4 regions of the Microbacterium sp. A84 genome follow, and region 4 is predicted to be linked to each of the others. Evidence: predicted binding sites of a transcription regulator. Region 4 holds the regulator's gene; each other region holds the start of a gene.
The links. The regulator LexA, encoded in region 4, represses DNA repair genes until DNA is damaged. The targets are predictions, from matches to a motif close to TCGAACANNTGTTCGA.

Region 1 (7,114 bases), on a different contig from region 4:
GCGGGTGGTCGACCGGAACCGAAAGAAGGCATGCCCGCGCTGAGCGCGGCGGGTGGGCTTTTCGGTTGGATGCTGGGGGAGCCGCTGTCCTACCTCACCCAGATCGTCGCCTATATCGTCTTGGCGCTGCTGGCCGCGCTCAGCATCCTGATCATCACGAAGACGCCGCCGAACCGCATCGGTGCCCGTCTGGGAGACCTGTACGCGTGGATGTTCGGGGCCGAGCGCGCCGAACCCCAGCACGAGAAGGCTGTCGAAGAGGTTTCTAGCAACGAGACGGATGATTCGCTTCCCTGGTGGCGGCGAAACAAGACCGGTAGAGAAGAAGATCCCGACGAGGGGTTGGGCTCGCAGGATCTCACCGAGTTCTTGCTACCGACAGACAACATGCCGATTGAGAACCGCGGTGCCCATAACAGTCCCGCCGCGACCACGCCGGTGGATAAAACTGCCTACGATCAGTCGATCATTGTCGCGGATCCATCGGACCCATCGGATGCCGCGACCGAGATCCTCACCGATCTTCAGGGCGTCACGGCCGGTCTCGGCGCGCAGGGATCCACTGCGCTGTTAGACGACTTCGGTGACACCGGTGAACAGCCGGAGCTTCCTGGACTCTCTGGCTTCGGCACCGAGGGCCCAGGCGATCGTGGCCTGCATGCTCCGAGTGCTCCGTACATTCTTCCGTCGCCGAATGTCCTGAGCGCCGGACCACCGTCAGTGGCACGCTCCGAGGCGAACGACAAGATCGTTGAGCAGATCACCAGCGTGCTGTCGCAGTTCAAGATCGATGCGAAGGTGACGGGCTTTTCCCGTGGCCCGACGGTGACGCAGTACGAGGTAGAGGTCGGCCACGGCGTCAAGGTCGAGAAGATCACGCAGCTGAGCGCCAATATCTCGTACGCCGTCGCATCGAATGATGTGCGCATCCTTTCGCCGATCCCCGGCAAGAGCGCCATCGGCATCGAGATTCCGAACACTGACCGGGAGACGGTCGCCCTGGGCGATGTCATCCGATCGCAGGCAGCCATTAAGAGTGCGCACCCGATGACGGTCGGCGTCGGCAAGGACGTCGGCGGTAACTTCGTCGTCGCCAACCTCGCCAAAATGCCCCACCTTCTGGTTGCCGGTTCCACTGGTTCTGGTAAATCCAGCTTCGTCAACTCAATGATCACGAGCATCCTGATGCGCGCCCGTCCGAGCGACGTGCGCATGGTGCTCATCGACCCGAAGCGGGTGGAGCTCACCAGCTACGCAGGCGTGCCGCATCTGATCACACCCATCATCACGAACCCGAAGAAGGCGGCGGAAGCCCTGCAATGGGTCGTGAAAGAGATGGACATGAGGTACGACGACCTCGCGTCGTTCGGCTTCCGCCACATCGACGACTTCAACAAGGCTGTTCGCGCCGGTGAGATCGTGCTTCCCGTTGGCAGTGAGCGGGTGCTCAAGCCGTACCCGTACCTTCTCGTCGTTGTCGACGAGCTCGCCGACCTCATGATGGTCGCCCCGCGTGACGTGGAGGACTCGATCGTTCGCATCACGCAGCTTGCTCGTGCCTCCGGCATCCACCTGGTGCTCGCCACGCAGCGACCGAGCGTCGATGTCGTCACCGGGCTCATCAAGGCCAACGTGCCATCGCGACTCGCGTTCGCCGTGACCAGTGTCACCGACAGCCGAGTGATCCTCGACAGTCCAGGAGCAGACAAGCTGATCGGCCAGGGTGACGCCCTGTTCTCACCGATGGGCTCCTCCAAGCCTTTCCGGCTCCAGGGCGCGTGGGTCGAGGAAAGCGAGATCGACGCAGTCGTCAAACACGTCACGGCGCAAGCCCGACCCGACTATCGCCCGGACGTGCAGGAAGCGCTCGAGCCGACCAAGAAGAAGGAAGTCGACGAGGACATCGGTGATGACCTTGAAGTGCTTCTTGCCGCGGCCGAGCTCATCGTTTCCTCCCAGTTCGGTTCGACGTCGATGCTGCAGCGCAAACTGCGTGTCGGCTTCGCGAAGGCCGGACGTCTGATGGACCTGCTGGAGTCTCGGGAGATCGTCGGCCCGTCCGAAGGGTCGAAGGCGCGCGATGTGCTGGTGGCGCCGGAACAGCTTTCGGCTGTCATGGCGCAGCTGCGCGGCGACGGTGAGCCGGCCGCGTCCAACGTGCCGCCCGTCGCTCAGTCCGCGCCAGCGATGCCTGCCGCTCCGGTGGCACCTGCGTACGATCCGATCGAGGCGCAGTTTGAAGGGCTTCCGGTGGTGCACGAAGATGACGGCGACGATGGCGACGAAGACGCCTGGGGATTGACGGGGCGCGACTGATGGCGATTCCACGGCAATTGCCGAACGCGATCACGATCGCACGCATCCCGCTGGCGCTCGTCTTCTTCGTGCTCCTCCTGATCGGCGGCAGCTACGGTCGTGACGACCTGGTCGTTCGCTGGATCGCTGGCGCATTGTTCATTCTCGCGATCTCCACTGACTGGGTCGATGGATATCTTGCACGCAAGTACGACCTCGTCAGTGACTTCGGAAAGCTGTGGGATCCGATCGCAGACAAACTGCTGACCGGTGCTGGCTTTGTCGGACTGGCGATCCTCGGTGAATGGCCGTGGTGGATTGTCGTCGTCATTCTCATCCGTGAGTGGGGTATTACCCTGCACCGCTTCATCGTCTCGAGCAGTCACATCGTTGCCGCGGCGTGGATGGGCAAGCTCAAGACCGTCTTTCAAGCGGTCGCGCTCGGCTGGTGGCTGCTGCCGCTGCATCAGCTGATCGGAATGGACTGGTGGACCGGCGTCGGTGATGTGCTGATGTACGCCACACTCGTGCTGACGATCGCCAGCGGCATCGATTATGTCATCTCGCAGATGCGCGGTACGCGGACGCCGCATGAGTGATGCCGCGGCCCTGGTCCGCGCTCTTCGGGAGCGCGGCTGGACTCTCGGCATTGCCGAATCACTCACCGGCGGTGCTCTTGCCGCCGAGGTCGTATCCGTTCCAGGCGCCTCGGCGACGTTGCTCGGGGCAGTCGTGGCATACGCCACGCCGCTCAAGGCCTCATTGCTCGGTGTGGATCCTGCGCTGCTTGACGAGCACGGCCCCGTGCACGCGCAGGTCGCGCAACAGATGGCCACGGGTGTGCGCCGCACCGTCCAAGTCGAAGGTCGACCGGCAGATGTCGGAATTTCGACGACGGGCATAGCCGGACCAGAATCGCCCGATGGGCAGCAAGTGGGAACCGTGCACATCGGCATCGCGACACCGCTCGGCGTACGCGCCTACGCCTTTCAATTCGATGGTGATCGCGCGGCAATACGCGCGCAGACGGTGGATGCGGCAATCGATGCCCTGGTACAACAGGTACGGGAATAGTCGAGTGCAGGCGACCGTTGTCTCTAATGTGCCAATGAAAGACGTGCTCACAACCAAAGCACAGCGTGAAACGATAGCGTTTTCATCAGAGAGTCGGGATAGACTGGCGATCCATTTGGATGAGGCTCCGTTGCGGGGACTGGAGAGGAGGTTCCGATGATTCTTGTACGACAGGAAATCGGCGATGTACTGAGGGACTTCCGCCTGCAGAAGGGGCGTACGCTCCGGCAGGTCGCGAGTAAGGCTTCGGTCGCGCTCGGATACCTCAGCGAGGTTGAGCGTGGACAGAAGGAAGCATCCAGCGAGATTCTCGCTTCGGTTGCTGAAGCTCTCGACGTACCCATCTCCCTGATCATGCGCGAAGTCGGCGACCGGATGTCTGTGCTCGAAGGCATTCAGGTCTTCCCGGATGTTGTCCCGGATGACCTCGTTGCATCGATCGAGCCTGAGCTCTCGCTGCACTGATCAACTTTGATGCGACGTAGCGAGTTTCTTCGTGCGGTCGAACTTGAGTTCGGTGCGCGCGCATCCACTTTGACGACCGATCTCGTTCTCGACGCGCTGGGTAATCGTTCAGCGCTGGAAGCGCTGGATGCAGGTCTGCCGCCCCGCGACATTTGGCTTGCGCTCTGCGTCGAGGCGGATGTGCCGGCGGAACGGCGTTACGGCGTCGGCCGACTGGAGTCGCGAAAGCGCTGAGAGCTCAGGTCCTCTGCGCGCACCCGGCACTCAGAATAATGGGCGTGTCGTCGAATATCTGTTCGAAGTACGCGTAGTGTTCTGCACAAGTGGTTTCGAGGTGTTGTTTTCCACCGTTCCTGGGATCTCCGACGCAATGTCTGAGGTTCCTCCTACGGTGAAGACAGGCCGAAAAGCCATACGCCTTGTCGGAGAGTTCACCCCAGTTGGGGTGGCCGCGACAGCCTACAGGCGGCACCATGCGAACACGAGGAGCACGTCATGCCATCACCCGCAGACCGCGAGAAGTCCCTGGAATCAGCTCTCGCCCAGATTGACCGGCAGTTCGGAAAGGGCTCGGTCATGCGACTGGGCAGCGATGAGCGCGCACCTGTCGCCATCATTCCGACCGGATCCATCGCTCTCGATGTCGCTCTCGGCATCGGTGGCCTTCCGCGTGGCCGCATCGTTGAGATTTACGGCCCGGAGTCATCGGGTAAGACCACTCTGACCCTGCACGCGATTGCCAATGCGCAGCGCGGGGGCGGTATCGCTGCCTTCATCGACGCTGAGCACGCGCTTGACCCTGAGTACGCGAAGAAGCTGGGCGTCGACATTGATGCTCTGCTGGTGTCACAGCCCGATACGGCTGAGCAGGCACTCGAGATCGCCGACATGCTGGTGCGCTCCGGCGCCATTGACCTCATCGTCATCGACTCCGTCGCGGCCTTGGTGCCTCGTGCCGAGATTGATGGCGAAATGGGCGACTCGCACGTGGGTCTGCAGGCGCGACTCATGTCGCAAGCGCTCCGCAAGCTCACGGGTGGTCTGAGCCAGACGAACACCACGATGATCTTTATCAACCAGCTGCGTGAGAAGATCGGTGTCTTCTTCGGCTCGCCTGAAACGACCGCCGGTGGAAAGGCGCTGAAGTTCTACGCCTCGATCCGTTTGGATATTCGCCGTATCGAGACGCTGAAGGACGGCACCGACGCCGTCGGAAACCGTACGCGCGTCAAAGTTGTCAAGAACAAGATGGCGCCGCCGTTCAAGCAGGCGGAGTTCGACATCCTCTATGGCATCGGCATCTCGCGTGAAGGCAGCCTGATCGACTTCGGAGTCGAGCACACCATCGTGAAGAAGTCCGGCTCGTGGTACACCTACGATGGCGACCAGCTGGGGCAGGGCAAGGAAAACGCGCGTAACTTCCTGATCAAGAACCCTGACATCGCGCTGAGCATCGAGACGAAGATCAAGCAGAAGCTCGGCATTGGCGGTGCTTCCGTTGAGGACGCTCCGGCCTCCGCTGACGAGCTCGCAAAGCGTCGTCCGGCCTGATGTCTGATTCGAATGGGGGCGAGGATCGCCTCGCCCCCATCATTCCTCTCTTCGGCGGGCAGGTTGAGGTTGAAGCTGACGTAGAAGTTGACGTTGACGAGGATGATGACAAGATCCGCAGCTCGGCAGAACAAGCTCTGGTCCGAAAACTTCGAGCGCGCTCGCTTTCGATCTCTGAAGCTCGGCAGGTTCTTCGCGGATATGCGCTGAGCGCCGCGCAAGTTGACGACGTCATCGAGACTTTCTGCCGTCGGGGATATCTGAACGATGCGGCGCTGGCTGAACAGCTGGTGACCTCCGGCGTTGAGCGGAAGGGGCAGGGGCGCGTGGCGCTTTCACGCGCTCTTGCGCAGCGTGGCGTCTCTCGTGAGGCCATTAGCACCGCGCTGGGAGAGCTTCCCGATGACGATGCGCAACGGGCGCTCGAGTTCGCTCGCACGAAGGCGCGTTCGATGTCTCGATTGGACTTCGAGACTGCGTTGCGCCGGCTCGTCGGGCAGCTGGCTCGCCGCGGTTACGGCGGTTCTGTCGCTACGACCGCCGCACGGACAGCGCTGACCGAGTCCTCCCCGGGCACACCGACCAGAGGCGTGCGGTTCGTCGATTCCGAGTGATGCTCTTGAACACTTCGGAGATAGTCGCAGATTCCGCTCGTAGAATGGGGTCACCATGACTATTCCGCGCAGTGAACCGACGATCATCACGGCCTCGTCGGCGGCCGTCGACGCCGACGGACATCAGCGAACCTACGAAGTGCGCACCTTCGGATGCCAGATGAATGTGCACGACTCCGAACGTCTTTCGGGCTCGCTCGAAAGTGCAGGCTATCTCCGAGCAGACGACGGGGCTGAGGCTGACATCGTCATCATCAACACCTGCGCTGTTCGTGACAACGCGTCCGGCAAGCTCTACGGCACTCTCGGTCACCTGGCGTCGGTGAAACGGCGCAAGGAGGGCATGCAGATTGCGGTCGGTGGGTGTTTGGCGCAGATGGACAAAGACACAGTGCTCGACAAGGCACCCTGGGTTGACGTCGTGTTCGGCACGCACAACATGGGTTCGCTGCCCAGCCTGCTTGAGCGCGCGCGCCACAACGGTGAAGCTGAGTTGGAGATCCTGGAATCTCTCGAGGTGTTCCCCTCAACGTTGCCCACCAAGCGTGATTCTGCCCACAGCGGCTGGGTATCGATCTCTGTCGGCTGCAACAACACGTGTACGTTCTGCATCGTCCCTAGCCTGCGCGGCAAGGAGAAAGACCGCCGCCCAGGCGACATCCTGAACGAGATCCGACTGCTTGTCGAAGACGGCGCAATCGAGGTCACGCTTCTCGGCCAGAACGTCAACTCCTACGGCGTCGAGTTCGGCGACCGCCACGCATTCGGCAAGCTGTTGCGCGCAGCCGGCCAGATCGACGGTCTGGAGCGCATTCGCTTCACGAGCCCACATCCGGCCGCCTTCACCGATGACGTGATCGATGCGATGGCAGAGACACCTAATGTGATGCCTCAGCTGCACATGCCGCTGCAGTCCGGCAGCGATCGCATTCTGAAGGCGATGCGACGCTCGTACCGCAGCTCGAAGTTCCTCGGCATCCTCGACACTGTGCGCGAGCGCATTCCGAACGCGGCGATCACCACTGACATCATCGTGGGCTTCCCCGGCGAGACCGAAGAAGACTTTGAAGACACGATGCGAGTGGTCGAGCAGGCACGTTTCGCCAGCGCTTTCA
Region 2 (7,114 bases), on a different contig from region 4:
AAGCCATGACAGGACCGAGCAGAGTGGCGACGAAGACGATGATCGACCCCACTGTGGTGGACCGCACCAGAGCGCCGATACCCAGTCCGAAGACCGCACACAGGCCGAGGTAGACGGCGGCACCGAACATCGCCACCCCCACACCCGGCGTACCCAACGGTACCTGCAGACCGAACTCGGCATAGAACGGGAATGACACAGCCCACGCGGTGAACACCGTCACGACGGCGGTGACGGTCACGGACATGAAGACGACGACTGTTTTGGCCCACAGGACGCGTAGACGCGTCGGTGAACCCAGGAGGGTCGGCTGGATCGTGCCAGAGGAATACTCCGAACCGATGGCCATCACGCCAAGAATTCCGGCGATGATCTGGCCGAGGACGACCATCCCTCCCGTCACCTCACCCATGGTGTTCCCCACGATGAGCACGGAAGGCGGCTGAGATGACGCCAGGGTCACGCTGAGGAAGAGTGCACCCCCGACCCCCGTGGCAAAGATTCCGCCGAGTGCCAGGAGCATCGTAGGCAGACTGGTGAGTTTGATCCATTCGGATCGAAGCAGGTCCGAGAAATGCACCCGAGCGTGACGAGCGGTCGCGGACTCGGTCTGAACGTTGAGAGAGGTCATCGGCTCGTTCCATTTCCTGTGGTCGTGGACCGGTATTCGATCGCCTCGGCGGTAAGCGCGAGGTATGCGTCTTCGAGGGAGCCTTCGACGGTGACTATTTCGTGCAGCACGATGCCCGCCGCGGAGGCCGCGTCTGCCACCAACTCCGCGCTCAGCCCGGTGATCTCCGCTGCCCCGTCCGGCGTGGGAGTGACGGTGATGTCGGGGAGTGTCAGCAGCGTCGTCAAGCGGCGAATGTCGCGGGTGCGCACTCGAACCACAGACTGGGTGGAGTCGGCGACAACTTCTCGGATCGGTCCGTCGGCGAGGATCTGTCCTCGCCCCATCACGATCAGATGATCAGCGGTCTGCATCATCTCGCTCATCAGGTGCGAGGAGAGCAGAACGGTGCGCCCTTCCTCTGCGAGGCGGCGCAGGAGCGCACGGATCCAGAGGATACCCTCGGGATCCAAGCCGTTTACCGGTTCGTCGAGAATGATCGTGCCCGGGTCCCCGAGCAGTGCTGATGCGATCCCCAAGCGCTGCCGCATCCCGAGGGAGAATCCGCCGACCTTCTTGCCCGCCACGGATTCGATTCCCGCGATCTCCATCACTTCGTGCACGCGCTGAGCGGAAATACCGTGCGTCGAGGCGATCGCCAGCAGATGCTTGTAGGCGGTGCGTCGTTTGTGGGCCGCCCCTGCGTCGAGGAGGGTTCCTACCTCGCGCAGCGGTGCGGGGAGATCCTGATACCGACGGCCGGCGAACTCCACTGAGCCACTGGTCGGCTTGTCGAGGCCCACCATCATCCGCATCGTGGTGGACTTCCCCGCACCGTTAGGGCCGAGGAACCCGGTCACTTTTCCGGGTTCGATGGTGAAGGAGATTCCGTTGACGGCGGCCTTGTCGCGGTATCGCTTCGTCAGGGATTGAGCTCTGATCATGAGTAGACCTTTCGTATGTCTTCGACGCTACGGAGACATGCGAAAGGACCGCAGTGGCCAGAAGTCCTGACCTCGGCGGCGACCAGTACCCAGGTCTACACCCGGATCGGTCGCCATACGTACGCGCAGCTGCCACTTCGCCCTGCCAAGATGAGCGGATGAGCACCGAATTCTCACGCCCCGCGTCCCGCGCCGAGCTGCTGGATAAAGGCAAGGATGCCCGCCGGCGCACGCCCCGCCGTGACCTCGCGGTGCTGTCGACGACATCACGGGTCCCGTTGGCGATCCTCGCCGCACAGGACGCCGACCGGGTGCCGGAGCTCGTCCCGCTGCGCGCCGAACGGATGTCTGCCAGTCCGTTCGCGTTCTATCGCGGGACTGCAGCGCTCATGGCCGCCGATTTCGCGGATGCTCCGCACTCCGGCATCCTGGTCGCGTCCTGCGGCGACGCGCATGTGTCGAACTTCGGCTTCTATGCATCGGCGCAACGCGACCTCATGTTCGATCTGAATGATTTCGACGAGGCCGCGTGGGCACCGTGGGAGTGGGATGTGAAGCGTCTCGTCGGCAGCATCGTGGTCGGCGGGCAAGCTTCTGGGCGAGTGGATGCCGTGATCGAAGCCGCCATCCGTACAGCGGTGAAGACATACGCCCGCGGCATCCGGCGCAACTCCGCGCTCAGTCCCACCGAGCGCTACTTCACGCACTTCGACGTCGAATCAACCAAGACGCTGCTCGGCAGCGACGCGCGGCGCGCGATCCGCAAGGCAGTGAAGCATGCCCAGCGCCGCACCGGAGATCGCGCGGTGCACCGGCTCACGCAGGTGGACGGGACGGGTAGGCGCCATTTCGTGCATCAGCCGCCGACGACCGCCCCGGTTGAGGCCGAGGTCCTCGCAGCGGTCGACGATCTCGTCGATGCCTACCGTTGGTCAGCCAACAGCGACGTTGCCATGCTGTTTCACCACTACGCCGTCTCGGATGTCGCACGCCGCGTCGTTGGTGTGGGCAGCGTCGGTACCCGCTGCTATCTGGTGCTGCTGCAAGACGGTGACGATCACACGCTTCTGATGCAACCGAAGCAGGCGGGCCAGAGCGTGCTGATCGAGTATGGGCATGTGACGCAGCCGCCGGTGCTGCAGGAGCTCATCAAGACGTCCGGTGAGGGCGCCAGGGTCGTGGCGATGCAGCGAATCCTGCAGGCGCTGTCCGATCCGTTCCTCGGCCATGTGCAGAGCCCGAACGCCGATTATTACGTGCGGCAGTTCCACGACATGAAGGGCGGCGTCGAAGTCGAAGAACTCGACGACGGACCGTTCGTCACCTACGCACAGGCGTGCGCGGCGACGCTCGCGCGTGCACATGGCCAGTCGGCGACAGCCACGGCGGTTGCCGGATACATCGGCGACGGGCGCGTCGTGACCGAGGCACTGCTGGAGTGGGGTTGGGCGTACGCAGCAGTATCGCTGGCCGACTACCGAGAGTTCTTGGCGGAGCAGAACGGTGGCTGACGCCTCCTGCTAAGTTGTAGTACATAAAGACGAATGTAACCTCGCGTCGCAACCAGCGCAACCATTAGTTCCATTGAATTTGTCGGAAATTTCATAGAACAAATATTCGACAAGCCGACGATTTCGCGATAAGCTGATGACATGTCACAGCTGACCGGTCTGTACGAGGCGGTATCCCGCCTTGATGTGGCGTGGGCGGGCGTGGGGGATGCGTCGGAGCTGTCGCGGGAGCAGTTGATCGCGGTGACGAACGCGGTGGGAGTAGTGCAGCGCCGGTTGGATGCGGTGCATGTGGATGTCGCGGCGGGGATCGCGAGCGAGTCGCGGCCCGAGCTTGGGGCCGATTCGCTGGCGAAGCAGCAGGGGTTCCGCACCCCGGCGAAGCTGATCGCCGCCGCCACCGGCATCTCGACCGGAGACGCCTCCCGGCTGATCACGGTCGGGCAGGCCACCGCGATGCGCACAGATCTCCTCGGAGCAAAGCTTCCGGCGAAGTATCCGCTAGTACGTGAGTCGATGAAAGCAGGGACGCTCAGTGCCCAGGCCGCCGCGTTGATCATCGCAGTCCTTGAGCGGTGTCGCATCGCCGCCGGCGTGGAACGAATCAGTGAGGGCGAGCGACTGCTCGTCGATGCTGCACCCGGGCTCGCGCTCGATGAGGTCCGCCGACTCACCGTCCGCGCCGAAGCATGGCTGAACCCCGACGGCGTCGAACCGCGTGAAGACGATCAGCGCAGCAAACGATCCCTGACGTTCTACGAACGCGGCGGACGACTGCGCTTCAACGGAGACTTCGACGTCGAAACCGGCGCACCCATCGTCACCGCACTACACGGGTACGTGACCGCCGCGTTCGCCGCACGCAAAAATGCTCCCGACCCCGACGCACCGGACGCCGACCACCGCACCATCGCCATGCTGCACGCCGACGCGCTCGCCCTGTTCTGCTCCCACGTCCTCGGCTGCAAGGAACGCACCCCGGTCGCCGGGGCAACAGTCATCGTGCGCATCAACTACACCGACCTCGTGGGCGACACGAGCACGGGCACGGCAACGATCGATGGCATCGACCAGCCCATCAGCGCCAGTGCCGCCCGCCGGATGGCCGCGGGCGCAGGAATCATCCCTTTCGTCCTCGGCGCAGACAGCGAAATCCTCGACTGGGGTCGACACAAACGCCTCTTCACCCGAGCACAACGCCTCGCACTCGTCGAACGCGACGACGGCTGCGCCATGTGCAACCTCCCACCCGACATGACCAAAGCACACCACCTGCGATGGTGGAAACGCGACCACGGACCCACCGACCTCTCCAACGGAATCTTGCTCTGCGAAACATGCCACCACCGCATTCACGACAACGGCTGGGAAATCCGCATCGACGGCACGGGCACCACCGCACACGTCTGATTCATCCCACCCACCTACGTCGACCCCGGCCGCACACCACGACTCGGCGGACGCGCGCGCTTCGACATCGCCGCCTAAGGCGGCGCATGCGCACAGCCCATGAGCACAGCCCATGAACACAGCGGCACCCTCCCAGTCGAATGAGCTAGATTTGCCGAGGCGGCGCGGGCACTCCCGCAATGCTCCGGTCGCATGCGACCACGACGACGGAATCGAGGTGGTGCTCCCATGAGTGGTGATAGTTGCCATATGCCTCCGGACTCCGCCTTCGCACCTGGGACTCTCGTCTTCTAACGCGCATCTGCGGCTGTCCGGCTTCGACTCATCCGACCAGCCGTCGACCGCGCGCCTCTTCCGATGCGCTGTCGGCATGCTCGAAAGACGCACGCCATGAAAACGCAGCCCCCTACGCAGCCGCTCCCCACACAACCTGCCGCAACGACAGACCTCATCGACACCATCGAACAGAGCCTGTCGAGCCGAGATCTCGCCGCAGCATCCGCCGCGCTCTCACCGATATCGACCAGGCAGATGGTGCAGGTTCTCGACCGCCTGAGCCCGCATCAGTGCGCGATCGTGTACCGGCTGCTGTCGAAACAGCGGGCGGTAGAGGTCTTCGAAGACCTGTCACCCGAGTTGCAGGGTGAGCTCGTGCGCGGACTGCAGGATGCCGAGGTCGCCGCGCTCTTCGAAGAGATGGATCCGGACGACCGCGTCTGGCTGTTGGACGAGCTTCCCGCGTCGGTCGCTCCTCGCCTGCTCCGGGGGCTCTCGCCGCACGAGCGGGAACTCACGGCATCCGTGCTCGGCTATCCGCGTGACTCGATCGGCCGGCGAATGAGCCCGGAGTACGTCACCACCCACCCTGATCTCACCGCCGCCGAGACGCTGAGGCGACTGCGGGCTCGCATCGACGATGCCGAGACGATCTACACGCTTCCGGTGACCGACAGTGCACGACGGGTCGTCGGCGTCGTGAGTCTTCGCGACCTTCTCGCCGCCGACGACGACACCCTGGTCGACGCGATGATGCAGGACGCGCACACCGCGCTCGCCGACGCAGATGCCGAGACCGCCGCCCGCGATTGCACCGACCGTGGTCTCCTCGCCGTTCCGGTGGTCGACAGCGAGGGCCGGCTGGTCGGCATCCTCACCATCGACGACGCCGTGCGCATCCTCAAACGCGAGGAGAACGAGGATGCCGCGCGCCAGGGCGGTGTGGAACCGCTCGGCCGCCCGTATCTGTCGACGCCGATCCGCCGTATCGTGCGTTCACGTGTCGTGTGGCTGCTCGTGCTCGCTGTCGGTGCGACGCTCACCGTGCAGGTACTGTCGGTGTTCGAGGCGACGCTCGAGCAACTCACGGTCCTGGCGCTGTTCGTGCCGCTACTGATCGGCACCGGCGGGAACACCGGCAATCAGGCGGCAACCACCGTGACGCGTGCGCTGGCGCTCGGTGAGATACGGCCGCGAGATCTGCTGCGCGTCCTGACCCGTGAGTTGCGAGTGGGCGTGTCGCTCGGAGTGCTGCTGGGCCTGCTCGGATTCGCGATCACGGCGCTGGTGTACGACTGGCAGATCGGACTCGTGATCGGCTGCACGCTGGTCGCGGTGTGTACCGTAGCTGCGACGATCGGCGGGATCATGCCGCTGGTTGCGCGGATGATCCGCGTGGATCCGGCCGTGTTCTCGAACCCGTTCATCACGACCTTCGTGGACGCCACGGGCCTGGTGATCTACTTCGTTATCGCCAAGGCGGTCCTGGGCATCTAAGTAGAATCGCCGGATGGCGTGAATCCGCGTCGAAGGGGAGGCTGGCGACAGTGAAGGCACGAATCACGTTCGGCGTGCTTCGTCTTGTCACGGCGGCCGTATGCCTGAGCGCGCTGGTCCACCGCCTGTTCTGGGGTCTGAGTTCGCAGACCATCGCCGGCCGCAACTTCTTCGCCTATCTCACCGTGGAGTCGAACTGCGCACTCGTCGTGCTGCTCGTTGTCGGCGGCATCCTGGCATTCCGACGCGACGAAGATCCGCGCTGGTTCAGCATCGCTCTCTCATTGGTGCTGACCTGGACGATCACGGCGGGCCTCGCATTCGCTCTGATCGTCTGGCAGGCAGGTGTCCGCGGCATCCGCGTGGATGTCCCCTGGTCAGATCAGCTGCTGCATTTCTGGCTTCCAGCTCTCACCGCGATCGCATGGACGCTCACACCAGGACACCGGTCGGTGCCGTGGTGGATCATCCCCGGCTCTCTCGTGTTCCCCCTGGTCTGGGGCGGGGTGACGATGTGGCGGGGTCCGATGATCGGCTGGTATCCGTACTACTTCCTGGACCTGCGCCAGGTCAGCGGGGTCGGGGAGTTCCTGGTGACCAGCGGCATCGCCCTGGCGATCTTCGCCCTCATCGCCACGGTGCTGGCGGTGATCAGCCGGATCAGTCCGTCTCGCCGGAAGGCAGGAATGCATCCAGCGATGTGAGAGCCGCCACCAGAGCGTCGTCCTCTTCGAGCTCTGCGAACTTCTCGGCGGCCGTTCCTCCAACGATTCCCACCAGCACGTTCTCGCCGGTAACCGGAAGCAGATTGATCCAGGTACGGATCAGCTGGTCGCCGTCCACAGCGTGCCAGATCGTCGCCTCGG
Region 3 (7,114 bases), on a different contig from region 4:
TGGCCGAGCACCTGCCTGCGGCGATTATGGCGGCGTTGGATTCGCCGATCGTTGAGGCTGTCGCGGGGGATTCTGAGGAGTTCTACGCGGATCTGCAGGCGTTGGAACACGCGGAGGGTGAGATGGAAATGCATGCGTCTGACGTCGAGACTTTGACGGAGCGGTTGATGGCAGATCTCGCCACGCTCAACATCGGGGGAGACTGATTATGGGTAAGGGACCAGGCTCCGAGATCGCCGACGCCATCAAGCATTCGCTTGATGGCGTGCCTATCCATGTGCGCCAGCTCGCGGATATGTTCCGCAAGCACGGCCGCAAGCAAGACCGCAACACGAGTGACGTTCAAAATCTCGACTCCGCGGACGTCACGCACCCGCTGCAGAACGCGTGGAGGCCGGACAGCAAGTGGGAGCCGAACGACGTCGTCGACGTCGGTCATGGGAACCGGCCGCATCCTTCGGAGTATCTGGATCAGTCCTACATCGATCAGCATCTCGACCGGTTCCAGGATGGTGCGAGCCGGATCTATATTTCCAGCAATCTGGCTGAGTATGGTCCAGGAAACAATGGCACCACATTCGTCTTCCCCACATCCGAGCTGAAGACGATCATCGACGAGACTGGCGGTGACGCACGCCAGCTGGCCATCCGTCTCGGCATGGACCCGGACTACTATCTCGGCGCCGATGGCCTTCCCGTCGCCGTGGAGATCCGCAACTTCGCTCCTTCGGAGCTCAGTAACCTTGATATCCCCCGCGGCAATGAAGGTGGAGCCAACCCGCAGTGGATCCCTGGAGGATACCTTCCGACAGGCGATCCGGAAGCAGTGATCAGCATTCCAAAGAGTGAACCAGGCCATTGGCCGGGCACGACCCAAGATTTGACGCTGCATTGATGGCCATCCACGCTGAGCCGTCAGATGCTCTGACGCCTTTCGGCCCTGTGTCGCTCCGTTTCGGCGCAGTCATCACGTTCAGTGGAGAGCAGCTCGTGGTCACCGCCGACCGGATCGTCGATGCCATCGAGTCCACGTTGGTGGGTGCCTCGTCGGCGGGTGATGGTCGCGATCAGTGGCTGCTGTCCGACGTTCCCGCCCTGTCGCGGGATGTCGCCTGGATCATCCCACTCTCATGGGAGCCGCCGTCATCCGACGGAGATCCGATGCGGGACCGCGCGACCCAGCTGTGGAGCGAGATTCGAGGGGCGTGCGAGCACCGACACGGCCTCCAGATCGGCATCGACCTCTCGCCCGATCGTGAGTTTGGGGGTTCCTACGCCGCAGAGCTCGCGCGGACCGGTGCGCGACGCGCAGACTGGTGGGCCTTCGGCGATCGGGCGGTAGTACTTGTGGTTTACGGTCCCCCTCTTCCCGGGCTTAAGACACTGATGGCGCTGCACGTCGTGCCCCGGAACTGGGTCTGGGATGATTCAACGCGTGACAAGGCGACTGCGATGAACCTCCGAACCGGCGACCTGAGCTGGTCATGGGCGGATGTCGTCAGGCTTGGAAGCCAGAAGGCGCAGGGGCTGGCAGATAACCTGACAGAGGCAGACGAAGAGGGGCAGGACTCATGACAGGTGCATTTGGGAACGTGGACGTGAAGATGGTTCCACGCATCTACGGTGCGAGTGAACTTGGAGTTCTGTCCATCACTGCTCCGGGGGACGCTCATCCGCGGGTGGAGTATGTCGGCGGCGAGCTCTTCGTTGGGCTGGACGCAGTCGGCAGCGGTGCCGCGATCACGCAGGGCCAGGCGGAGGGGTGGTCCCGCCCGTTCACGGACGCGGTGACCTCGGCGGCTTCGACCGCACAGGTACCCGAGCCTGTCGAGGGCGTGATCGTCGTTGATGATGAGGTGCTGGCGGCATCCGTGCTCGTCGACTCGGCGCGGCTGGCGGTGGTTTCACTCGCGGGTGCTCCGGTGGTGTTCGCGCTGTCACGGGACCGGCTGGTGATCGTTGGTGCGGATGATGAAGCCGGCATCGCACGCGTCTTGGACTTGGCTGAGGAACTGTATGACGCGGGCGGATCGCTCGTCAGCGCACACCCGATCGTTCTGGCTGACGGGGCGTGGGCTCCGTTCCCCTGGCGCGAGCGCTTCCCCTCGCTGGAGATGCGGTTTGAGCGGGTGCTGCGCCTGTTCAGCGTGCGTGCATACGAGGCTCAGACCGTAGCGCTGCAGCGTCCGGATGTTCACCTCGCCGATCCCAAGATCCAGGTACTCGATACCGGCGTCACGACCACGTTCGCGACCTGGCCGAAGGGCACTGCGACTCTGCTGCCGGTGGTTGACAATGTGGTCCTTGCGGATCCGTCTGGTTCGATCAGCGTGGCGACGATGAACGAGTTCCTCGATGCGGCAGGCGATGCCGTCACCCGCACCGGGCTGTCGCCGTTGCGCTACTTTGTGCCAGGAGCACCGCCGCGCTGACCGGGGAAGTCAGGCGGCGATGCCGAAGCGTGCGCGCCCGCCGAGACGCGGTGTGCGTGCGGGGTCGACGTAGGCGGGTGGGATGAACCAGACCCGTGCGGTGATGCCCGAACCGTCGATCCGGATTTCCCAGCCGTTGTCGTGGATGCGGTGGTGGCAGGTTTCGCACAGGAGGATCCCGTTGGAGAGGTCCGTCCGTCCGTGATCGCGTTTCCACCATCGCAGGTGGTGGGCTTTGGTCATCTCCGGCGGGAGGTTGCACATGGCGCATCCATCGTCGCGTTCGACGAGGGCGAGGCGTTGTGCCCGGGTGAAAAGTCGTTTCTTGCGGCCCCAGTCGAGGATTTCGCTGTCACCACCAAGGACACAGGGGATCACCTCGGCGCCTGCGGCCATCCGCCGAGCGGCGCCTGCACTGACGGGCTGGTCGATGCCATCGATCGTTGCTGTCCCGGTCCCGCCTACGAGGTCTTTGTAGTCGATGCGAACGATGACTGTCGCCCCGGCAACCGGGGTGCGTTCCTTGCAGCCGAGCACGTGAGAGCAGAACAGGGCGAGCGCATCGGCCTGCAACATGGCGACGGTGCGGTGGTCAGCATCCGGAGCATCCGGATCGGGGGCGTTTTTGCGTGCCGCGAACGCAGCGGACACATAACCGCGGAGCGCGGCGACGATCGGCGCACCGGTCTCGACGTCGAAGTCCCCGTCGAAGTGCAACCGCCCGCCACGCTCGTGGAACGTCAGCGAGCGCCTGCCACGCTGCTCATCCTCACGCGGTTCCACACCGTCTGGATCTAGCCAGGCTTCCACGCGGACTACGAGTCGGCGCACCTCATCGAGTGCGAGCCCGGGTGCGGTGTCGACCAGCATCCGTTCGCCCTCGGCGATCCGCTCCAGCCCGGCCGCGATCCGGCACCGCTCTAGTACTGCGATGATCAACGCCGCCGCCTGGGCGCTGAGCGTACCCGCCGTCATCGCCTCGCGGACGAGCGGGTACTTCGCTGGCAGGCGCGAACCCAGCAGGTCGGTGCGGATCGCGGTTGCCTCGCCCACCTTGATCAGACGCGACGCGTCCCCCGTCGACACACCAGTCGCCGCCGCGATCAGCTTCGCAGCCGAACGAAATCCCTGCTGCTTCGCCAGCGAGTCGGCGCCGAGCTCCGGCCGTGACTCACTCGCGATCCCCGCCGCCACATCGACATGCACAGCATCCAACCGACGCTGCAACAGACCGACCGCGTTTGTGGCCGCAATGAGCTGTTCCCTCGAAAGGCCATTTGCATCGCTGGCGTCCGCCCACACTTCATCAAGGCGAGTGAGCGCCTCGTGCAGAACGGTCAGCTGTGACATACCTTCAGCATACCGCAAGATCGATGCTTTGTCGAAGATTTGTTCTAAGCAAGGCAAGTAAGCTCACGACATAATGGGGTCTTACTGGAACGTGAGAAAGTATCACATTCGAATATTGAAACGAATGTAAGGGGGGATGAGTGAATGCGGTGGGCTGATCTCCCCATCGCGCACATCCCGTGACGCTCGGTAGCGTCATAGCCGGAGGTGGTTGCCGTGGGAATGATGTTGCCGAATGAGCTCATCTGGGTGATGGACAAGATGGGGCTCGAGTGGCCTGACATCGACGAGGATGAGGTGTGGACGGCCGCTGGCCTCGTGCGCGCATATCGCGATGACATGGAGACGCTGGTGCAGGCGGCCGATCGGCGCATCAACGGCGACCTCGCTGTCGCAATGGTCGGACAGACCGGCACCGCGCATGTGACCGGGTGGAATCGGAACCGATCCGAGAATGTCCAGCAGCTGCTTGATATTCTCGGGCCCGCAGCCACCGGCATCGACCTCGCCGCGGATATCGTGCTCGCGTTGAAGATCAAGGTGATCATCGACGTCACGATCACTCTCGCTCAGTTGATCCCGTTGCTGGCAGCCGGTCCGTTCGGGCTGGGTGGCGCCGCTGTGCTGATCCTGGCACGCAAGAAGCTTTTCTCGATGGCGATGGAGGCGACTCTCGAGCAGGTCATCAACCAGGTGCTGCCGCTGGCGATCGAACCCCTCGCGGAGCAGGTGCCGGTGCTGGCGATGGCGATGCTGGACGCTCCCGTCGTGGAGGGCGCAATTGGTGATGTGGACGAGTTCTACGCGGATCTCGTCGCTCTCGACCAGGCAGCCGAGGACATGGATGCGCACGCCGTCGATGTCGAGGATCTGACGGATCGACTGCTTGCAGACCTCGCTAACCTACAGATCTCAGGGGAGTGAACGATGTCGTCGATGAAGAAGCTGATGCGGGACCTCGTGGATGCCGTGGATGGCGCAGGGCGCGAGTTCAAACAGGGTTTCGCGGGTGCGTTCCGCAAGCGCGGTGGAAAACATCGAGCGGATGCCGACCTCATCCGCGGCGTGGACCGGAGCAAGCGGGACTATGAGCCACGGCACCGGGGAGACGGCAAGAGCCCCGCATCGCACGCGAAAGATTACGACATCCGCGAGGATGTCCGGCTTGGTGTCGAATCCATTGGGAACACACCGCGACACCGTGACCCGGACTACAACTCCTCTCGCGACCTCGGTCTGTCGCTGGGCAAGGACGTTCGCGCGCTCCCAGGCGACGTCATCGACGAGATCAAGGACGTTCCGAAGACCGTGCCGAAGCAACTCGTCGAAGAGCTGTACGAGGATGCGATCGGGCAGGACAACCCCGATGAATACGGTGTGGGCCCGGGTGACATGAGGTTCCTTGCGCCCGCCAGTGAGGCAGGTGATCTGAGTGCCCTGAGCGCCGCCGAGCTCGAGGTCCGTTTCGGTTTGGAGCCGGGTTCGCTCCGCGGCGCGACGGTCAAGTTCGAGACGATCCCCGGCTCACGGTTCGTCAGCGTCAAGATCGATGCTCCTGACGACTGAAACGGATTGCTGGGACGTCACGTGGGAAGTGCTACCCATGGTCAGCGCCGGGCCGGAAACGTACAGTCGAGCCTGGAGGTGCTGACGTGGGAATGATGTTGCCGAATGAGCTTGTCTGGGTGTTGGAGAAGCTGGGTTTTGAGTGGCCGGATATTGATGAGGATGAGGTGCGTCAGGGCGCGGTTTTGGTGCGCACCTTTGGCTCGGATTTGGAGACGGTGATTCAGTCTGTGGATCGCAAGGTCAATGGTGATCTTGGTGGTGCGATGAAGGGTCAGACGGGTCCCGCGACGATGAGCGCGTGGAATGCGAATCGTTCGCAGAATCTGCAGAAGCTGATCGACATTATGCCGCCTGCGGCGACGGCGATGGATATCGGTGCGGATGCGATTTTCGCGTTGAAGATGAAGGTCATTGTTGATGTGACGACGACGTTGGTCACGTTGGTGGCGATGTTGACGAATCCGATTACCGCGTTGGGTGCGGGTCCGATGTTGTTGATCAAGAAGAAGCTTCTGAATGCGGCGGTGGATATCGCGGTGGAGCAGTTGTTGAATCAGCTTTTGCCGATGGCGATTGAGCCGATGGCGGAGCAGTTGCCTGCGGTGCTTGACGCAATTTTGGATGCGCCGATGGTGGAGGGGTCTGTGGGGGATTCGGATGAGTTTTATGCGGATCTGCAGGCGTTGGAGGATGCGCAGTCGGAGATGAAGGTGCATGGTGCGGATATTCAGACGTTGACGTCGACGTTCTTTGCGGAATTCTCCGCACTTGATTTCGGAGGGGACGCCTGATGAGTGCGGCAGCGAAGTCGGCTTTCCGGGAGCTGCGGCAGGCGGTTCTCAACGGGTTCGGTCATGCGAAGGACAAGCTGCCTCAGCTTGCGGACAACATGAATGACCACCTCGACACCGTCATCAAGCGGGTGCGCGACAAGGACAACTACGACGGCAAACCGGACACCCCAAACAGCACCAATCCGCACCGCCCCGGCGACGGAAATAACGGCGGTGGAAACAACGGCAATGGAAACCCCGGCGGCGGGAACAACGTCGATGGAAACAACGGCGGCGGAAACCCCGGCAGCGGACGCAACGACGGCCGCGACGAACGCGGTCGCTTCGTAGGGGACGGCAACAGACCCTGGGTCGACCGTGAAAAAATCGGGCTGGACAACGTCGCCGACGACCTGGGGGTCGATATCATCCGCGACCAGGTGGCGTCGAGACACCCCAGCACGGGCGAACAGGTTCGTTTCTTCGATGGCCTGTTCGAGAACCCCGACGGGACGTACACCGGTGTCGAGATCAAGAGTGGTTCGGCTGGTCGCAGCCCGGCACAGAATCTGTTTGACGGAGCCGTTAGTGTAGAGACGCCCGCTATCGCGCATCTGCCGAATGTCGGGCAGATCGACATCATCAAAGTCATTCTGAGGAACGTGCCATGACCCGAGATACCCATGTGGTGGAGTCCAACGGATTCAGTCGGGGTCCGCTCGTAGACATCATCCGACCGTACCCAGATCAGCTCCGTTTCGCACTGAACCGGATGAACGGCACTTCTTTATGGGCCTACAGCCTGTGGCGTGCCCCTGAGGATGCGAATCTGCTCGAGGACATCCCTCTCTCCGACGAGTATCTGCAGAGCGCCGGCACGGCAGAGGCGATGACGATTGAGATGCGCGCCTTTGACGCCGACGGCGTTGCCCATCAGTACACCGTCGGCAAGGCCGGCGACGAACCGGCGGCGGCACCGACCGAAGTGAT
Region 4 (7,114 bases):
CTCGACCCAGTTCCTCAGCAGGCGGATGCCGGCATCGCCGGACTTCTCCGGATGGAACTGCGTGGCAGACAACGGACCGTTCTCGACCGCTGCAAGGAACGGATTCCCGTATGTCGTCCAGGTCAGCTTGGGCTGCGGGAACGGCGGAATAACGTCGAGCTCCCAGCGCTGCGCCGCGAACGAGTGCACGAAGTAGAAACGCTCATCTTCGATGCCGTCGAAGAGCACGCTGCCCTCGTCAGGTGTGACCGTGTTCCAGCCCATGTGCGGCAGAACCGGCGCATCAAGCTCGGTCACTGTTCCCGGCCATTCTCCGAGGCCCTCGACGTTGTGTCCGCGCTCGACTCCGTGCGAGAACAGCACCTGCATGCCAACGCACACGCCGAGCACCGGGCGTCCGCCCGACAACCGCCGGTCGATGATCTCATCGCCGCCCTTGGTGATCAGTGCCTCGCGCACTGCGGCGAACGCACCAACGCCGGGCACGAACAGCCCATCCGCTTCGAGTGCTTCTTTTCGATCGCCGGTGAGCTTCGCGTCGGCCCCCGCTGCGATCAGCGCCTTGACCGCCGAGTGGACGTTGCCCGACTCGTAGTCGTAAACCGCGACGGTGGGGGTGCGCGTCACAGCGCTCCCTTGGTGGACGGTATGCCGACGACCAGCGGGTCGAGCGCTTTGGCCTGACGGAACGCTCGTGCGAACGCCTTGAACTCCGCCTCGGCGATGTGGTGCGGGTCGCGGCCGCCCAACACGCGCACGTGCACCGTGAGCGCGGCGTTGAACGTGATCGCCTCGAATACGTGGCGAACGAGCGAACCGGTGAAATGCCCACCGATGAGGTGGTGCTCGAACCCGGCAGGTTCGCCGGTGTGTACGAGGTACGGCCGACCGCTGATGTCGACGACGGCCTGCGCGAGCGCTTCGTCGAGAGGGACCAGTGCGTCGCCGTAGCGCGATATGCCGGCCTTGTCGCCGAGCGCCTCGCCGATGGCCTGACCGAGAACGATCGAGATGTCTTCGACAGTGTGGTGGGCATCGATGTTTGTGTCGCCAGAGGCACGCACGGTCAGATCGGTGAGCGAGTGCTTCGCGAACGCCGTGAGCATGTGGTCGAAGAACGGCACGGAGGTGTCGATGTGGCTCTGACCAGTGCCGTCGAGATTCACCTCGAGTTCAACAGTCGACTCAGATGTGCTGCGGGTGCGGGTCGCGGTACGAGAAGCGCTCATGAGGCTGATTCTATCGAGGCCAGCGCATCGAGGAACGCCGTGGTCTCGGACTCGGTACCGGCCGTGACACGCAGGTGGTTCGGGATGCCGACATCGCGCACCAGAACGCCGCGATCGTAGAGGGCCTGGAAAGTCGCCTTCGGATCAGCCACTCCCCCGAACAGCACGAAGTTCGACCACGATTCGTGCGGCTGATATCCGAGCGCTTCGAGCGTCGCGGTGATGCGATCGCGTTGCTCAACGATGTCGTCGACCATCGCCAGCATTGTGGACGAATTGCGCAGAGCCGCAACAGCCGCAGCCTGGGTGAGCGCGCTCAGGTGGTACGGAAGGCGCACAAGCCGAAGGGCATCGATGAATGCGGGGTCTGCTGCGAGGTAGCCGACCCGAGCGCCCGCGAACGCGAACGCCTTGCTCATCGTGCGCGATACCGCGAGACGTGGGCGTCCCTCGAGAAGAGTCAGGGCGGAGACTGCCCCGCGTGGGGCGAATTCCCAATAGGCCTCATCGACGACCACGACGCCGCGGGTCGCTTCGTAGACCGCCTCGACAACATCGATGCCGAGTGGTGTACCCGTCGGATTGTTCGGCCTGCACAGCATGACGACGTCCGGGTCGGCATCCCTGATCTGTGCTGCGGCGTCGACAGCGGTGAGTGTGTAGTCGGACTGCCGAGTACCCGCCGCCCAGCGGGCGCCGGTGCCCTGCGCAAGCAGCGGATACATCGAGTAGGTGGGCGCGAATCCGAAGGCGGTGCGCCCTGGACCTGCGAAGGCCTGCAGGACGTGCTGCAGCACCTCGTTCGAGCCGTTACCCGCCCAGATCTGCGAGGCGTCGAGGCCGTGCCCGAGATAACCGGCAAAGCCCTCACGGAGGGCGGTGAACTCACGGTCTGGGTAGCGATTCACCTCACGCAGCGCGACGGCGACGTCATCGAGGATGTCGCTCGCCACCTCGTCGGGAAGAGGATGAGAGTTCTCATTCACGTTCAGCGCGACAGGAAGCGGAACCTGCGGTGCACCATAGGGGGTAAGCCCACGAAGATCATCACGGAGGGGGAGGTCAGCAAGCGAAGCAGTCACCCTCCCCATGTTAACGGTGAGATCAGTTGTTCTACCTCTCCGTTGCTGTATTGCTCAGTTGCTGTACTGCGCGGGGATGGCCAGCTGCTGGCCGACCTGCAGGGATCCGGTACGGAGGAGATTAAGCCGCTCGATCTCACCAATCACAGCGCGCGGATCGGTCGACGGCGCAAGGGACTCCGCGATCGACCACAGTGTGTCACCGGGCAGAATCGTGATCGTCTCGAATGTCGCGGTCTCCGCCGAATCGCCTGATGCGATGGCCGAGCCGCCGCCGATCGCCGCGATCCCGATGCCCGCAGCGAGTGGGAGTGCCGCAAGAGCGACCAACACGCGACGCCCCCGGGTAGTCATTCGAAGCCGGGTGGTGCCAGTTGAAACGGTGGTGCCTGTTGAAACGGTCGTACCTGCTGTGATGCTGATGGTGCTCATGGGATTCTCCTCTGCCTCTTTGGCGTAGCGTTCGCATTCACCACTCGGCCGGGAGCAGTGAATGCGAAGCTACGTACCGAATGTATCTTCGAATTCGAACATCTGTCAAGACTTATTCGAAAGCGAACCGCTGTTTTCTCCGACACGCTCGAACAGATCTTCCTAATCGGCGTGTTTCTCGGATACGATTTCGATAGACACACCACATCACGGACCTCAGACATTCGAAGAGCAGCCCCGGGATCGCGTACAAAGGAGCACCCATGACCGACATGAGCGACATCAGCGATAACTCCGCCTCCGAACCCGAGGCTCCGCGCACTCGCCGGCGCAAGAGCCTCAGCCCGAAGCAGATGGCGATCCTCGAGGTCATTCAGACCTCCATCGCCACGCACGGATACCCGCCGAGCATGCGCGAGATCGGCGATGCGGTGAACCTCAAGTCGCTGTCGAGCGTGACCCATCAGCTGGGCCAGCTTGAGCTCAGCGGCTATCTGCGCCGTGACCCAGGCAAGACTCGGGCGATGGAAGTGCTGATCGATCTGCCGGGCTCCAGTGGTGAGAACCCTGCTGATTCCAGCACTCCGGTGGGCGACGCGGCAATGGTGCCGTTGGTCGGACAGATCGCCGCTGGCGTGCCGATCACAGCGGATCAGCAGGTCGAAGAGATTTTCCCTCTCCCCCGTCAGCTCGTTGGCAAGGGCGATCTGTTCATGCTCAAGGTCACCGGCGAATCGATGATCGACGCCGCGATCTGCGACGGTGACTGGGTGGTCATCCGCACGCAGAACACGGCAGAGAACGGTGAGATCGTTGCGGCAATGCTGGACGGCGAAGCCACAGTGAAGACGTTCCGCCAGCGCGACGGTCACACGTGGCTGCTGCCCCGCAACTCCTCCTTCGAGCCCATCCTCGGCGATGACGCCACGGTGCTCGGCAAAGTCGTCGCTGTGCTCCGCGCGATCTGATCTGAGACAGCACAAATAATCTGAGACAGCACAAAGGAGGCGCTCCCCGTCGGGGAGCGCCTCCTTTTTTCTCGAACTATTACGCCGTGACTGAGATGTCTTCTCGCACGCGACGGGTCGCCTCGACGATGTTGCGCAGCGACTCGGTCGTCTCGTCGTAGCCGCGAGTCTTCAGGCCACAGTCCGGGTTGATCCAGAGCTGACGCGTCGGGAGCTCATCCACTGCGCGACGCAGCAGCGACTCGATCTCGTCGACCGTGGGAACGCGCGGAGAGTGAATGTCGTAGACGCCGGGTCCGATGCCGTGATCGAAGCCGACCTCGGCGATATCCGTGACGACACCCATGCGGCTGCGAGCGGCCTCGATCGAGGTCACGTCAGCATCCAGCGCACGGATCGCGTCGATGACGACACCGAACTCCGAGTAACACAGGTGTGTGTGCACCTGTGTGGCCGCAGCCGCTCCCCCAGTGGCCAGACGGAACGAGTTCACTGACCAGTTCAAGTACGCGGCCTGATCGGACTTCTTCAGCGGCAGCAGCTCACGCAGTGCCGGCTCGTCGACCTGGATGATGGCGATTCCGGCGGCCTCGAGATCGGTGATCTCGTCACGCAGTGCGAGGGCGACCTGGTTCGCGGTCTCTCCCAGCGGCTGGTCATCGCGCACGAACGACCACGCGAGGATCGTCACGGGACCGGTGAGCATGCCCTTCATGTGCTTGGCAGTCTTCGACTGTGCGTAGACCGACCATCCGACCGTGATGGGAGCCGGACGCGAGACGTCGCCCCACAGAATCGATGGGCGCGTGGCACGCGAACCATAGGACTGCACCCAACCGTTCTCCGTCACAGAGAATCCGGAGAGGTTCTCCGCGAAGTACTGCACCATGTCGTTGCGCTCTGGTTCACCGTGCACGAGCACGTCCAGCCCGAGGTCTTCCTGCAGTTCGACGACGGTGTCCACCTCGCGGCGAAGGAATGTGTCGTAGTCGTCCTGCGACAGCTCACCGCGGATGTACTGCGCACGAGCACGACGGATGTCACCGGTCTGCGGGAACGAACCGATCGTGGTGAGCGGCAGTGCCGGCAGGCCGAGGGCTTCCGCCTGGGCGGCCTCGCGCTCAGCATAGGAAACACGCGAGAAGTCGCCATCGGCAAGTTCACGCGAACGCACAGCACCGTCACGCACGCCCGGTGCGTTGCTGCGGTCGGCAAGAGCTGCGGATGCCGCATCCAGCTCTGCCTGAATCGCCTGACGGCCGGAGCCGAGGCCACGAGCCAGGGCGACGACCTGTTCGACCTTCTGGTCGGCGAATGCGAGCCAGCTGGCCAGTCGTTCGTCGAGCTTCGACTCGTCGGTCACGTCATGCGGGACGTGCAGCAGTGAGGTGGAGGTGGATGCCGCGACCTGAGCCGCGCCGAGCGCGCCCAGCGCCTCGAGCTTGTCGAACGCGCCAGCGAGGTCGCCGCGCCAGATGTTGTGACCGTCGATCACTCCACCGACGAGCACCTTGTCGGCCAGTCCCTCGACCGCTGCCGGGACGCTACCGCGCACCAGGTCGATCGCGATGGCCTCGATGGGAGCCGCAGCAAGTACGGCAAGGCTCGCGTCCAGAGCAGCGTAAGGAGCCGCAACGAGGATCGACGGGCGCGAAGCTGCGCCACCGATGACGGCCAGCGCGCGAGCTGCGGCATCCGCCAACTGCTCGGCGGAGGCGGGGAGCGATTCGCTGACGAGCGCGGGCTCATCCAGCTGGACCCACTCGGCTCCGGCTGCGCGGAGGCGGGCGAGCAACTCGACATAGACCGGCACGAGGTCATCCAGACGCGACAGCGGGTCAAAGCCCTCCGGCGCCGCGTCCGATGCCTTCGCCAGTGCCAACAGCGTGACGGGACCGACGATGACGGGGCGGGTGACGAAACCCGCGGCGACTGCCTCCTCGACCTGGCGCACGACACGGTCGCTGGAGAGCGAGAACGTCGTCTCCGGACCGATCTCGGGAACGAGGTAGTGGTAGTTCGAGTCGAACCACTTGGTCATCTCGAGCGCGGCACGCTCACCCTCGCCGCGCGCGATGGTGAAGTACGCCGGCAAGCCGATCGAGCCGTCCGTCTCGCGGAGGTTGTCGAAGCGGGTGGGGATGGCGCCTACCGTGACTGCCGCATCGTGCACCTGGTCGTAGTACGAGAATGACTCCGGGATCGCCGAGTCGGTGCGGCCGAGGCCGAGGGATGCAAGGCGCTCACGGCTCGCCGCGCGCAGGTCAGCGGCGGTCTGCTCGAGGGCTACGAGGTCGGAGCGGCCGGCCCAGAAGGCCTCGACAGCCTTCTTGAGCTCGCGACGGCGGCCGATGCGCGGGTAGCCGAGGATGGTCCCCTGGGGGAATGCGGTCATGATGTGTTCCTTTCGGGGATGGATCTAGTGATGCAGGGCAGGAAGGACGCCTGCCTCTGCGAGAACGGTCAGAACGGTTTCGTGTTGGTTGAACGCGTACAGGTGCACTCCGGGTGCTCCGCCGGCCACGACCTCGCGGGTCAGGCGCGCTGCCCACTCGGTGCCGATCTCGCGACGCCCCTCAGGCGTCGGCTCGACCTCGAGAGCGATCGAGAGCTCGCTGGGCAGGTCCTCGCCGGTGAGTTCGAGCACGCGCCTCAGACGCGCGGGCGAGGTGATCGGCATGATGCCGGGGAGAATCGGAATCGTGACACCCGCGGCCCGCGCACGCTCGACGAACGCGAGGTAGTCGTCAGCGTGGAAGAACAGCTGTGTGATCGCGAACGTCGCTCCGGCCGCCTGTTTGGCAAGCAACGCCTCGACATCCTGCGTGCGGTGAGCAGAGCGCGGGTGCCCCTTGGGGAATGCGGCCACGGCGATGTTGACATCGCGCCCGCGGGTGACGCGAGCGGCCCCGGGAAAGCCCGGAATCGGCGTCTCCTCATAGGGGGCGCGCTCGGCCTGCGCGCGGCCGATCAATTGCACAAGTTGCGCTGAGCTCTCCAGATCGCCGAGGAAGGGCTCCGTCTGACCGATGGGCGGGTCACCGCGAAGGGCGAGGAAGCTGAGGATGCCGGCATCCAGGAACTCTCGGATGAGGGCCGCGGCGCCCGCGTAGGTATTACCGACACATGTCAGGTGCGCGAGCGGCTCGACGTCGGTGTTCTCACGGATGAAGCGCAGCACATCGAGTGAGCGCCCACCTGTGGAGCCGCCTGCGCCGTAAGTGACGGAGATAAAATCAGGGCCGGCTGCGGCAAGCTGGCGGACAGTCTCGTGCAGCGCCTCATCGCTCGACGCCGAACGCGGCGGGTAGAGCTCGAAGGAGAACGGGACACGTGGGGCCCCGAGCGTCGAAGACTCGGAAGACATCATTCTCCTGGGGTGACAGAGTGGGCAGGGCAGCCG

Region 1: a site for LexA is predicted at 4,119-4,134, ahead of recA (recombinase RecA). Genes of this name have one in related genera too.
Region 2: a site for LexA is predicted at 3,160-3,175, ahead of ACSU04_RS13090 (DUF222 domain-containing protein). Genes of this name have one in related genera too.
Region 3: a site for LexA is predicted at 3,814-3,829, ahead of ACSU04_RS08695 (DUF222 domain-containing protein). Genes of this name have one in related genera too.

The regions. Positions count from the first base shown of each region.
Region 1 is NZ_JBPXMS010000001.1:693,495-700,608, reverse strand. It holds gene ACSU04_RS03605 (DNA translocase FtsK) at 1-2,316, shown strand, start outside; gene pgsA (CDP-diacylglycerol--glycerol-3-phosphate 3-phosphatidyltransferase) at 2,316-2,894, shown strand; gene ACSU04_RS03595 (CinA family protein) at 2,887-3,369, shown strand; gene ACSU04_RS03590 (helix-turn-helix domain-containing protein) at 3,526-3,834, shown strand; gene ACSU04_RS03585 (DUF3046 domain-containing protein) at 3,844-4,068, shown strand; gene recA (recombinase RecA) at 4,330-5,385, shown strand; gene ACSU04_RS03575 (regulatory protein RecX) at 5,385-5,999, shown strand; gene miaB (tRNA (N6-isopentenyl adenosine(37)-C2)-methylthiotransferase MiaB) at 6,055-7,114, shown strand, end outside.
Region 2 is NZ_JBPXMS010000003.1:93,312-100,425, forward strand. It holds gene ACSU04_RS13075 (ABC transporter permease) at 1-631, opposite strand, end outside; gene ACSU04_RS13080 (ABC transporter ATP-binding protein) at 628-1,554, opposite strand; gene ACSU04_RS13085 (DUF2252 domain-containing protein) at 1,713-3,065, shown strand; gene ACSU04_RS13090 (DUF222 domain-containing protein) at 3,207-4,475, shown strand; gene mgtE (magnesium transporter) at 4,866-6,248, shown strand; gene ACSU04_RS13100 (Pr6Pr family membrane protein) at 6,299-6,952, shown strand; gene ACSU04_RS13105 (FAD-dependent oxidoreductase) at 6,909-7,114, opposite strand, start outside.
Region 3 is NZ_JBPXMS010000001.1:1,805,648-1,812,761, reverse strand. It holds gene ACSU04_RS08715 (hypothetical protein) at 1-206, shown strand, start outside; gene ACSU04_RS08710 (hypothetical protein) at 209-895, shown strand; gene ACSU04_RS08705 (hypothetical protein) at 895-1,575, shown strand; gene ACSU04_RS08700 (hypothetical protein) at 1,605-2,432, shown strand; gene ACSU04_RS08695 (DUF222 domain-containing protein) at 2,442-3,782, opposite strand; gene ACSU04_RS08690 (hypothetical protein) at 4,005-4,706, shown strand; gene ACSU04_RS08685 (hypothetical protein) at 4,710-5,348, shown strand; gene ACSU04_RS08680 (hypothetical protein) at 5,441-6,142, shown strand; gene ACSU04_RS08675 (hypothetical protein) at 6,142-6,795, shown strand; gene ACSU04_RS08670 (hypothetical protein) at 6,792-7,114, shown strand, end outside.
Region 4 is NZ_JBPXMS010000004.1:32,651-39,764, forward strand. It holds gene hisH (imidazole glycerol phosphate synthase subunit HisH) at 1-627, opposite strand, end outside; gene hisB (imidazoleglycerol-phosphate dehydratase HisB) at 624-1,229, opposite strand; gene ACSU04_RS14935 (histidinol-phosphate transaminase) at 1,226-2,320, opposite strand; gene ACSU04_RS14940 (LysM peptidoglycan-binding domain-containing protein) at 2,366-2,743, opposite strand; gene lexA (transcriptional repressor LexA) at 3,016-3,711, shown strand; gene metE (5-methyltetrahydropteroyltriglutamate--homocysteine S-methyltransferase) at 3,791-6,106, opposite strand; gene ACSU04_RS14955 (methylenetetrahydrofolate reductase) at 6,131-7,078, opposite strand.